Regions from separate parts of the Bacillus sp. TCT6 genome, predicted to be linked through region 1. Evidence: riboswitches for the same ligand, from Rfam matches in the RefSeq annotation. Region 1 holds a riboswitch; each other region holds the start of a gene.
The links. Region 1 has a riboswitch for cyclic di-GMP ahead of AC0ONG_RS22650 (WxL domain-containing protein). Riboswitches for the same ligand answer to the same signal wherever they lie in the genome.
Positions count from the first base shown of each region.

Region 2: linked by a shared signal. The riboswitch ahead of AC0ONG_RS00710 (methyl-accepting chemotaxis protein) and the one ahead of AC0ONG_RS22650 (WxL domain-containing protein) in region 1 are both predicted to bind cyclic di-GMP.
Region 3: linked by a shared signal. The riboswitch ahead of AC0ONG_RS04095 (SpaA isopeptide-forming pilin-related protein) and the one ahead of AC0ONG_RS22650 (WxL domain-containing protein) in region 1 are both predicted to bind cyclic di-GMP.

Region 1 covers NZ_JBVYHX010000001.1:4,422,064-4,425,351, forward strand. The annotation lists gene AC0ONG_RS22650 (WxL domain-containing protein) at 1-1,328, opposite strand, end outside; cyclic di-GMP riboswitch class I at 1,481-1,569, opposite strand; cyclic di-GMP riboswitch class I at 1,637-1,725, opposite strand; cyclic di-GMP riboswitch class I at 1,795-1,883, opposite strand; gene AC0ONG_RS22655 (ATP-binding protein) at 2,150-3,288, opposite strand, start outside.
Region 2 covers NZ_JBVYHX010000001.1:162,119-165,406, forward strand. The annotation lists gene AC0ONG_RS00705 (anaerobic C4-dicarboxylate transporter family protein) at 1-1,091, opposite strand, end outside; cyclic di-GMP riboswitch class I at 1,373-1,457, shown strand; gene AC0ONG_RS00710 (methyl-accepting chemotaxis protein) at 1,593-3,288, shown strand, end outside.
Region 3 covers NZ_JBVYHX010000001.1:816,026-819,313, reverse strand. The annotation lists gene AC0ONG_RS04095 (SpaA isopeptide-forming pilin-related protein) at 1-2,067, opposite strand, end outside; cyclic di-GMP riboswitch class I at 2,128-2,220, opposite strand; gene AC0ONG_RS04090 (TetR/AcrR family transcriptional regulator) at 2,393-2,929, opposite strand.

The DNA of each region.
Region 1 (3,288 bases):
AACTCTATTTTATTATTCCCTTTGTCTTGATACCTAATTGAACTCGTATCATACACGTATAAATTCGTTAAATGACTACCATCATTACGTAACGTTACATTTTTATAACTATTTATCCTTTTGAAATTCCACATTGCCGTTAATGGTACTTTTTTACTTGTTCCGTGTTCATAAAATTCAAAGGAAGCATTATAAGTTTGTCCTGACCTTCCGTTCCCATATAATTGTAAAAAGTTTTTTGCATCACCTTTAGTTATTGGTGTTTTAACATCTACAGATGAAGCTGTCATAGAGTGAATATTAATACGGACATCAATCCATTTCCCTTGATATTCACCAGCTTTTTTTACTAATACGTACTGTTCTCTATTTGAATTTCTAAATGTATATTGACTTTGACCAGTTCTGTCATTGCTACTACCCTTTACCTCATATGTTACTTGTGGGCTCCAAACAAATCTAAAAGCATATTTACCCGGGATAGAAGGCCCTTCACCTGTTCTATTATTTATTACCTTTACATTTGGATATCTAAGAATACTTGTAACAGGACTAGCAGCTAGTAGAGATTGGCTCTTTAATACCTTCTCAGCTTGAATAGCAGGTAATTCCTGATTATTTTCGTTTACCTTATTGCTCTCTTTTAATTCATTTTCCTTTGATACGAGTTCTTCATTAACCTTTTCTTTCTCTAAAGTATTCGTTTCTTTTGGAACTTCAGCATTAGTAGGCTTTATTTCTTGTTTTTTATTTTCTTCCGATACTTTTACTTTTTCATTTTTTTCTTTTTTCACAACTTCCTCTGAAGCCTTTGGATTTTCATCAGAAATAGCTACATTTAAAGCCTCTTTTTTCTCTACAACATGTAGAGAAGGAGATTCAATTTTCTTTTCATTCCCTTCAAACTTCACTATCGGTTCAAATTTGTACTCTCCAGCTTTTTTCATTTGAATGACTACATATACGTCACCGATAAAATTACTTTGTTCATTCTTTTCAATTTTTACAATGTGATCTTCTGTTACTGAAATGTTTTGAATCGCTTTATTATTTTCATTCATTTTTTTCGTTTCTTCTTCATTAAAGAGCTGCTCATTAGATAATTTCAGCTCGATATTAGCATCTTGTTTATTTGTATTTGTAATCTTTAATACTACATTTTCATCAACTTTTATTTCTTGTTTATCCATATGAACGATAAAACGTCCTTGCTCGTCATTTGTAACCGCATAAACTTTCGTTGCAGAGTAGTCTAGCACACCAACTTGTGTAAATAATATTCCTCCAGCGAGAAGTATACGCCCAAATTTCCCTATTTGATTTTGCAATGTACTTCCCTCCCTCGCTTTTTATGCACCGAATATTCCGAACATTAAATGTATTAATCGACTAAATTTACAATCATAATGTGTATTCTGAAAAAATAAAAAGCCTGGTTGCCTTTTCGATTTTCATATATCACAACATGTGTGAAAATCCAAACTGCAACCAGACTATCATAGTAATTTTCATTACCTTAGACTCTTAGCTTTGCGACCTATCCTTTCGAACAGTGTGCCTATTTATTTTTTTTGAGACAACAAAAAGTCCAGTTGCCTCTTCGATTTTCATACACACAACTATGTGTGAAAATCCAAACTGCAACCAGACTATCATAGTAATTTTTATTACCTTAGACTCTTAGCTTTGCGACCTATTCTTTCGAACAGTGTGCCCATTTATTTTTTTTTTAAGAAAACAAAAAGTCCAGTTGCCTCTTCGATTTTCATACATACAACTATGTGTGAAAATCCAAACTGCAACCAGACTGTCATAGTAATTTTCATTACTTTAGACTCTTAGCTTTGCGACCTATCCTTTCGAATAGTGTGCCAAATATAGGAATTTATTTATCGTGTTTTGAATATACCATTAAAACCCAAAAAAGAAAATAGTTTTTTCAGAAAAAAATAATTAATTTTTATAGTCTAAATTCCCCCCGGAAAATCCATAATGAAAACTTTCAAAAAACATTTTGATATTAAAAACACATCATACATTCTTTATAGATAAAGTGAAACTTTAATCAGCCCTCACCAATCGGGCTGCCCGGCAAATAGCGGGATAAAATAAAAAAACATCACTTCCAAATAAGTGATGTTTTTTGTAGTTAATGCAGTGGTAACATAACCTCAACCGTCGTTCCAACCCCAACTTCACTTTCAAAACTCATTTTACCGTTGTGATCTTTAATAATTTTTTCTGTAACTACTAAACCTAGACCAGTTCCTGTTTCTTTCGTTGTATAAAAGGCTTCGTTTAACTTTGGAATTTTATCTTTCGGAATGCCGCATCCCTCATCTTTCACTTGAACGATGATTCCTTCTTTTACAGTAACTTTAATCGTAATTGTTCCGCCAACTGACATTGCTTCAATTGCATTTTTAATTAAATTAAAAAAGACCTGTTTTAATCGTTTTTCATCACATGTAATTGATGGTAAGTCTTTACTGTAAATACCTTGTATGTGGACTCCTTGTTTTAAAGCAGGCTTTTCCATAACTCGAATAACATAAGAGATAATTTCTTGTATGTTATGAGTTTCTGATTCTAGTGATTTAGATTTCTCAAATCCACTAAGTTCTGTAGCAATTATATGAATCCGATCTACTTCTTGTTTCATAATATCACTATAAATTTTATCCTCTGGATGCTTGTCTGCTTGTTTATTCACAAGTTTTTTTAAGTTTGCTAAAGGTCTTCTAATCTTATAACCAATAACCGTTGCCATCTTTCCAACAGCTGCTAGTTTTTCTGTTTGTTTTATTTCTTTGTCCATCATCTCAAGCGTACGAACGTAAGACTGAACCCTCAAAAATATAATCCAACATATAATAGTAAATACACTATATAATGCCATTGGGATTAAAACGAGAGAAGATTGAATAATGATTCCTGTAAAAGCGTACTTCCCGACAAGTATCGCTGGAACTAACCAGAAATATCTTTTATTCACAAAGATTGGTGCAAACAAAATAAAAAATACTTCTACTATATTTCCACCGTCAAATTCCGCATCGCTACCATAATAAATCATAATGTTGTGGATACAATCTAATACATTATAGCCAATTAGAATAATATACTTTACCGCAAAAACATTCTTCCATTTCATAAAGTATATTCCAATGCAAAACAATACTACCATCAAAAAGTAAAGCCATAAACCTAAACCATCTTCAAACTTTCCTACGCCTTCTTGCTCTCCCGCGATCAAAGGTACGATAAATTCATAGGCAAGATCATACA
Region 2 (3,288 bases), 4.3 Mb from region 1:
GATAGTCCAAGTGGCATTAAGGCACGTACTGTTGCTGCTTGGCTGTACAGTAAAATAGATAGAATGAATAGTGCGATGGCAAATAGCCAAGGTGCACTTGTTACTAAATGCTGAATAGATCCTTGAATCATATTTAAGTTTCCATTAAAGAAAGTATCTCCCATCCAAGCGATACCGAAAATAGCAACAACTGCTGTTGCTCCTGCTTTAAAGACGTTACCAGACACAATGCTTTCTACATTTGGTTTACAGAAAATAATAATAAGAGCCGCGATAGTTAACATAACCATCTCAATTGTGTTCGGCATGGAAAGACGGGCTAACTTCCCATCAACTATCCATCCTGGACGAAGTGCTTCAAATGAACCAAGAAGTACAACAAGGAAGGTTCCTACAAGGAAAAGGATAACTGATAATTTGGCGCCCTTTACACCTACAAATTCTTTTTTCTCTTCAAGCTTAGGAATCATTCCTTCTTTTAATCGTTTTAAGTATTCAGGGTCTTCATTTAATTCTTTTCCCATCTTACTAGCAACGAATGCTGCTAACATACAAGCAATGAAAGTAGAAGGAATACTCACTTTTAAAATATCTAATAAAGTGATTTTATAGTCAGCTAACATTGCTAAAAGAGCAACTGTGGCAGCTGAAATTGGGCTAGCTGTAATTGCTTGTTGAGAAGCGATTACGGCAATCGACATTGGGCGTTCCGGTCTAACCCCTGATTCACGAGAGACTTCTGCAATAACAGGAAGTACAGAATAGGCAACGTGACCAGTACCTGCACATAGTGTGAATAAATAAGTAACAATTGGAGCAAAAAAAGTAATACGCTTTGGATTTTTTCGTAATGCTTTTTCAGCTAGGTGAACAAGATAGTCCATTCCTCCAGCAGCTTGCAAAGCACCAGCGGCTGTAATTACTGCCAAAATCATAAGCATTACATCGATAGGAGGCGCGGTCGGTTGTAAGTGGAAGACAAAAACGAGTATTGCCATACCAACTCCACCCATTACTCCTAAACCAACTCCGCCTAGGCGTGCACCAATAAAAATACAGAGTAACAAGGTAAGAAATTGTAGCCAAAACATGATAAACTACCTCCGAAATTCATTAGTTAAGATATATTCGAATAGTTTAATTTGAATGAAAATTAAATAAATACCCGAAGAAATCCTTGTTATTTATACATTTTTTATTATATAACACAAAAAAAGTAACATTCACGTACTTTTTGAAATTATTTCGAAAAAGCAATTCGTTAAAAATTTGTATTTATATCTCTAAATAAGTAGACATTTTGATTTATATGTTGTAACCTTTGATAGAGAATATATGATTCTCATAGAACTCCCATATCGTTCAACTCGTTCAGCGAGAAAGGCAAACTGATGGAAACATGAGGACGCAAAACTACAGGAGCTAAGGTCGAAAGGCTATGCTAGCCAGTTACCGGACGGATAGGGTTGGTCTTGGCCAATGCTTTTACATTGGCTTTTTTTTATTCTCGAACATATTGAGAAACATCTTTAAACAAAATATTCATATATTTTGTTTTTTTTGTTTAGAATCATTAAGGAAGGTGGATATTAATGAAAAAATATTGGCATAAGTTATCGTTCCTTCAAAAGAACGTCTTATTAACCGTATTAGTTATTTTGACACTTGTTGGAAGTATGGGCGCGTTAAGTTTCAACATGTTTCAAAATAGTATGATGTCTTTATTTGAAAGACAGTCTATTGAAACAGGAGAAATAGTGTTGAAAAAATTGGATGTAGAATTAGTTAGAGACATGGCGAAAGATCCTACAGCCGAAAAAGTGAAAAAAGAAAAGTTAACAGAGAAATTAGATGAAGTGTCAAAAGAATTGAAAAGTGTTGGACAAACGTATGTTACAGGAGCAAAGCCGAATGAAAAGCGAGAATTACAACTCGTTGGTTTGACTACAGAGTTAACAAATGCATTCCCTATAAAGCCGGGAGATTATTATGAACAACCCGCTCATTGGATGAAGGCGTACGATAAGGTCATTGATACGAAAAAGGCCCAAATGACAGAAGTATATGAAGATGAAATAGGTTCGTGGGTGACAATATTAGAACCAATTACAGATGGAGAAAACAATATTGTTGCAATTATTGCGGCTGACTTAGATGCTTCCATTGTTCCTATTACAAAAGAGAAGTTTATGATACAGGGCTTACTCTTTATCATTATTTCATTAGCAATTGCGACTATTACTCAATTCTTTATCGTGCGTCACTCGCTAGCTCCATTAAAAGATTTACGAGAAGGATTACGTAAAATTGGTGAAGGTGATTTAAGTATTAAATTAAAAGAAAGACCAGATGATATTGGAATTATTAATGTTTATTTCAATAACACGATTGAAAAATTTAAAGGGATTATAGATAAAGTAAGGCAAACTGCTGAGCAAGTTTCTTCTTCTTCACAAGAATTGTCGGCGAGTACAGAGGAAAACAGTATGGCAGTTCAAGAGATTGCAAGTTCTATTGAAGGTTTAAGAGTAGGGGCACAGTCTCAAAAAACTTCAGTACAACAATGTTTAGGAATTGTACATGGAATGGAAGATAAGGTAGAAGAGATAACTGGGGCTGCAAAACAAGTTGCGGTTGCTTCTGAAGGTATGGAGCAACATTCAATTGAAGGTAATGAAGTGATTGGACAAATTATTAATCAAATGAGTTTAATCCAAAATGCAGTACAGGATTTATCTTCCATCATTTATTCGTTAGAAACAAGGTCAAAAGAAATTAGTGATATCGTAACTGTAATTACAGGTATTTCAAATCAAACAAATTTATTAGCTTTAAATGCTTCTATTGAGGCTTCACGTGCTGGAGCAGCTGGAAGAGGGTTTGCAGTTGTTGCTGATGAAGTACGAAAATTAGCAGAACAAACTGAAGCGTCTGCAAAAGATATAGCGAAATTAATTGGTGAAACACAAGCTGAGACAGAAGATGCTGTAGTTTCAATGCAAAAAGGTTCAAAAGAAGTAGAAACTGGAATTTCACTTGTTCAAAGTAGTGGAGATTTCTTTGAAAAAATTTCAAAATCAGCGCAATCTGTTACAGATCAAGTAAAAGCTGTCTCTGGTAATTCGAGTGACATTTTACAAAATAGCCAGAATATTGTTCAAGTCGTAAATGAATTATCACATATTGCAAATACTTATGCCAACAGCAGTAGTAATGTTGAAGAAAGCATGAAAGAGCAAGAAATATCAGTACAAGATATTGCAGAATTAGCGACTTCTTTAAGTTGGC
Region 3 (3,288 bases), 3.6 Mb from region 1:
TTTCTCATCTTGGACTTCAAATTCGACACCGGCTAATACTGCCCCGTTTTCTTTGTCCACTTTTGTAATTTCTATATTCCCTTTGTCTACCATTGCATTTTCCACTTGTATTGGGAATATGCCGTCCCCTGTTACATTTACTTCGAACTCTGTTTCTTTTAATTGGTAGCCTTCAGGTGCTTTTGTTTCTTTTAAAATATATTTTCCTGGTGCTAACGGTTTAGAGATTGCCTTACCATCTTTATCTGTAACAATATGTTCGACTACTACACCGTCTTTTACTATATCAAACTCTGCATTTGCTAATGGTTTTTCACCATTTTCCGAATCAATTTTCTTTACTTCAATTTGACCCTTTTGCATAGTATTTTTAATTTCAATTGTTTTTATTTCTCCAGCTTGAAGTGTAACCTCTACTGGGCTTGTTAATTTTTGATATCCTTCTGGTGCTACTGTTTCATAAACTTTATACGTCCCAGGAGCTAAAGTTTGAGGTACTGAAAAACCTTTTTCGTCCGTTTTCAGTTTTACAACAACTTCATTTGCACTATTTCGAACTTCAAATTCGGCACCTTTTAACCCTTTATTCGGATTCTCAGAATCTGTTTTATGAATCAATACTGTACCATCTTTTGGAGCTTCAGGCGGCGTAATAGTTACTTCTTTTGATGTTAATGTTTTATCATCAAAATGCAATTCCGCTTTATTAGGAATCTTCTTATCTACGTAAGAAGATAAGTCTGCATTATTTTTTATTTTCGCCTTGATACTGAGATTGATTATCTGGTCTTCATATGACTTATAGTCAAAACTCTCACCAAACGTAAATGTTACTTCACTTCTTTGTTTATCTATATTTAACGTTCCTTTAGAAGTAATATCTTGGCCATTTTGATCATACACTTTTGCCTCTAATACTTCTAAAACATCTTCTAAATCATCACTAATTACCATAGATGTGTATTTAGGAGGATCGTTCGGTATATGTGTACCAACTTGGTATTGAATAACTTGATCCATTTGTGTTAACTGCTCATTCTCTACAAGCTTGCCATTCTCATCAACTATATTTTTTTCAATGCTAGGTGGATTATTGTCACCTGAACCGGATCCTCCTCCACCACTTACAAATACTTGTCCTACTTTTTCTTCAGTTTTAATATTTTTACCTTCTAATTTCACAGTATTTTTATGAGGCTTTGCAGCAGGATTTGTAACCTTTGTTTTATATCTTAAAATATAACCTTTTGAACTGTCTGGAAACTCAATTGTAAATCCAGTCTTCGTTGCATTTATTTTAATGTTAGATAAATCTGCTGGCTTAATATTTGTTGGTGCATAACCATCTTCAAATACAGCCTCTTCTAATACTACGCTGTCTGTAATTAACTCATGCCCAGGTCCTAATGTATCTGTTAATTTAAGATCTTGCATTTCTGTTCCAGTTGCATTTACGTATACAAGCCAATCAGCAATTGAAGGATCTTCTTGATTATAAGAACCCCATTTCAATAAATTTTCCGTATTGGGCTGTGGCTTCGGTCTCTCTGTCGTATTATTTACACTTACTTCTTTATTGACGATTTGACCATCAACGTTAAATTCTAATGGAATTTCTTTAACACCATCATATGCTTCTAGACCAAAGTAGAATTCTACGAATAAAGAGCCTTTAATGTTATTCTTTCCTTCTACGTAATCACCCATAGTACACGTTAATAGACCCTTTTTCATCTCACATGTACCAACTGTTTTTCCTTCAGCATCTTTTAAAGGAAAACTCATATTCATAAGGTCTTTTCGAAACTCTTTTGGCATATCAATTGTGAATTGATCTCCACTTTTTATTTTTTCTTTAGCTGACCACTTCACTTCTACTTTCATACCATCTGAGGCTTGATACGGTTCAGATGTCGTGCCATCAGTACGGGAAATATTAATTTCGTCCACTGGACTTTTCATCACAGCAGCTTGAATAACTGGAGCCCACACATTCAGCACTGAAAATAATACTAGAAAAACTAATGAAACCATTGAAATATGCCTTTTAGTACTTTTCATTTGCATAGTTCCCTCCTATTTTTTTATATTTATATAACAAAAAAAGACCGTCCGGTTGCATCAAAAATGTGCAACCAGACGATCTTAGTAACCAATATGTATTACCGTAGACTCTAAGCTTTGCGGCCTATCCTTTCGAATAGTGTGCTAAAAATATCTTTTATTCTTTTTTTGTTTCATTTTCCTCTTAAACCAAATATTACTATACCGTCTGGACGGTTATAATTCAATACTCTATAAAATTGTTCTATTTTTCTAATAAAAAAAACAATTCACCACTACATTAAATAAGTAATGGTGAATTGTTTTCGCATTATATAGTTCGTATATTCTATTTATACGAATTATCAATAAGAGCTTGAATCACTTTTTCTCTTAACTCGGGGCTTAGTCTGCCAACCCCTAAATATTCCGAATACCATAATCCATCTGCTGCTAATCTAATAATTGTTGCACAAACTGAATCTATCTCATCGTTTTCTATATTCTTTTGCAGTTGCTGAAATGATTGTTGTAATGGCTCAAGTAATTCAGGTTTTAACATGAATGCTGCCATCATACTACTAGACAACTCTTCTGTTCTTCTCTCATTACTTAATCTTTCCTCTACAAAAGAGCGAACCCATCTCCCTTTCCTCTCTGAGTCTTCCGCTACTTTATTGTAAATAGCGCCCTCATAATCCTCTATCCCTCTGACTATCATACCTTCTATTAAAGCTTCTTTATTTGCAAAGTGATACAATAATCCACCTTTACTTACACCCGCCTCTTTTGCCACTGCTTCTAAGGTTAATTTAGCAACCCCTTTACATTGCACAATTTGAGAAGCGGCCGCCAAAATCTTTTGCCGCGTTATGCTGATACTCATTCCTTTTTAAAACCCCATTTCTACTAAATTTATATAAATACGAATCTTATTTTTAATATTGTTGATTACTACTAAGTATTTTCTTTATACAACAAAAGCTTCATTACCTTTGAATTTTTAGTTACTTATTCTATTAAAAATTTCCATATCATTCAATATGATAACATTAAATACACAAAGTCGACTATACATCTATACTTTTGTATTCATTCCTAATATATCCATCAATAAAATTTACCGATGTAGTCCTTCTTATTACTTTATAAGACGGCAGTAATTCTTTCAGCATTAAATAAAAAATGTTATTACTCCCATCGAATCGAGTAATAACATTTTACTTAACAAATTCGCGGCCAACT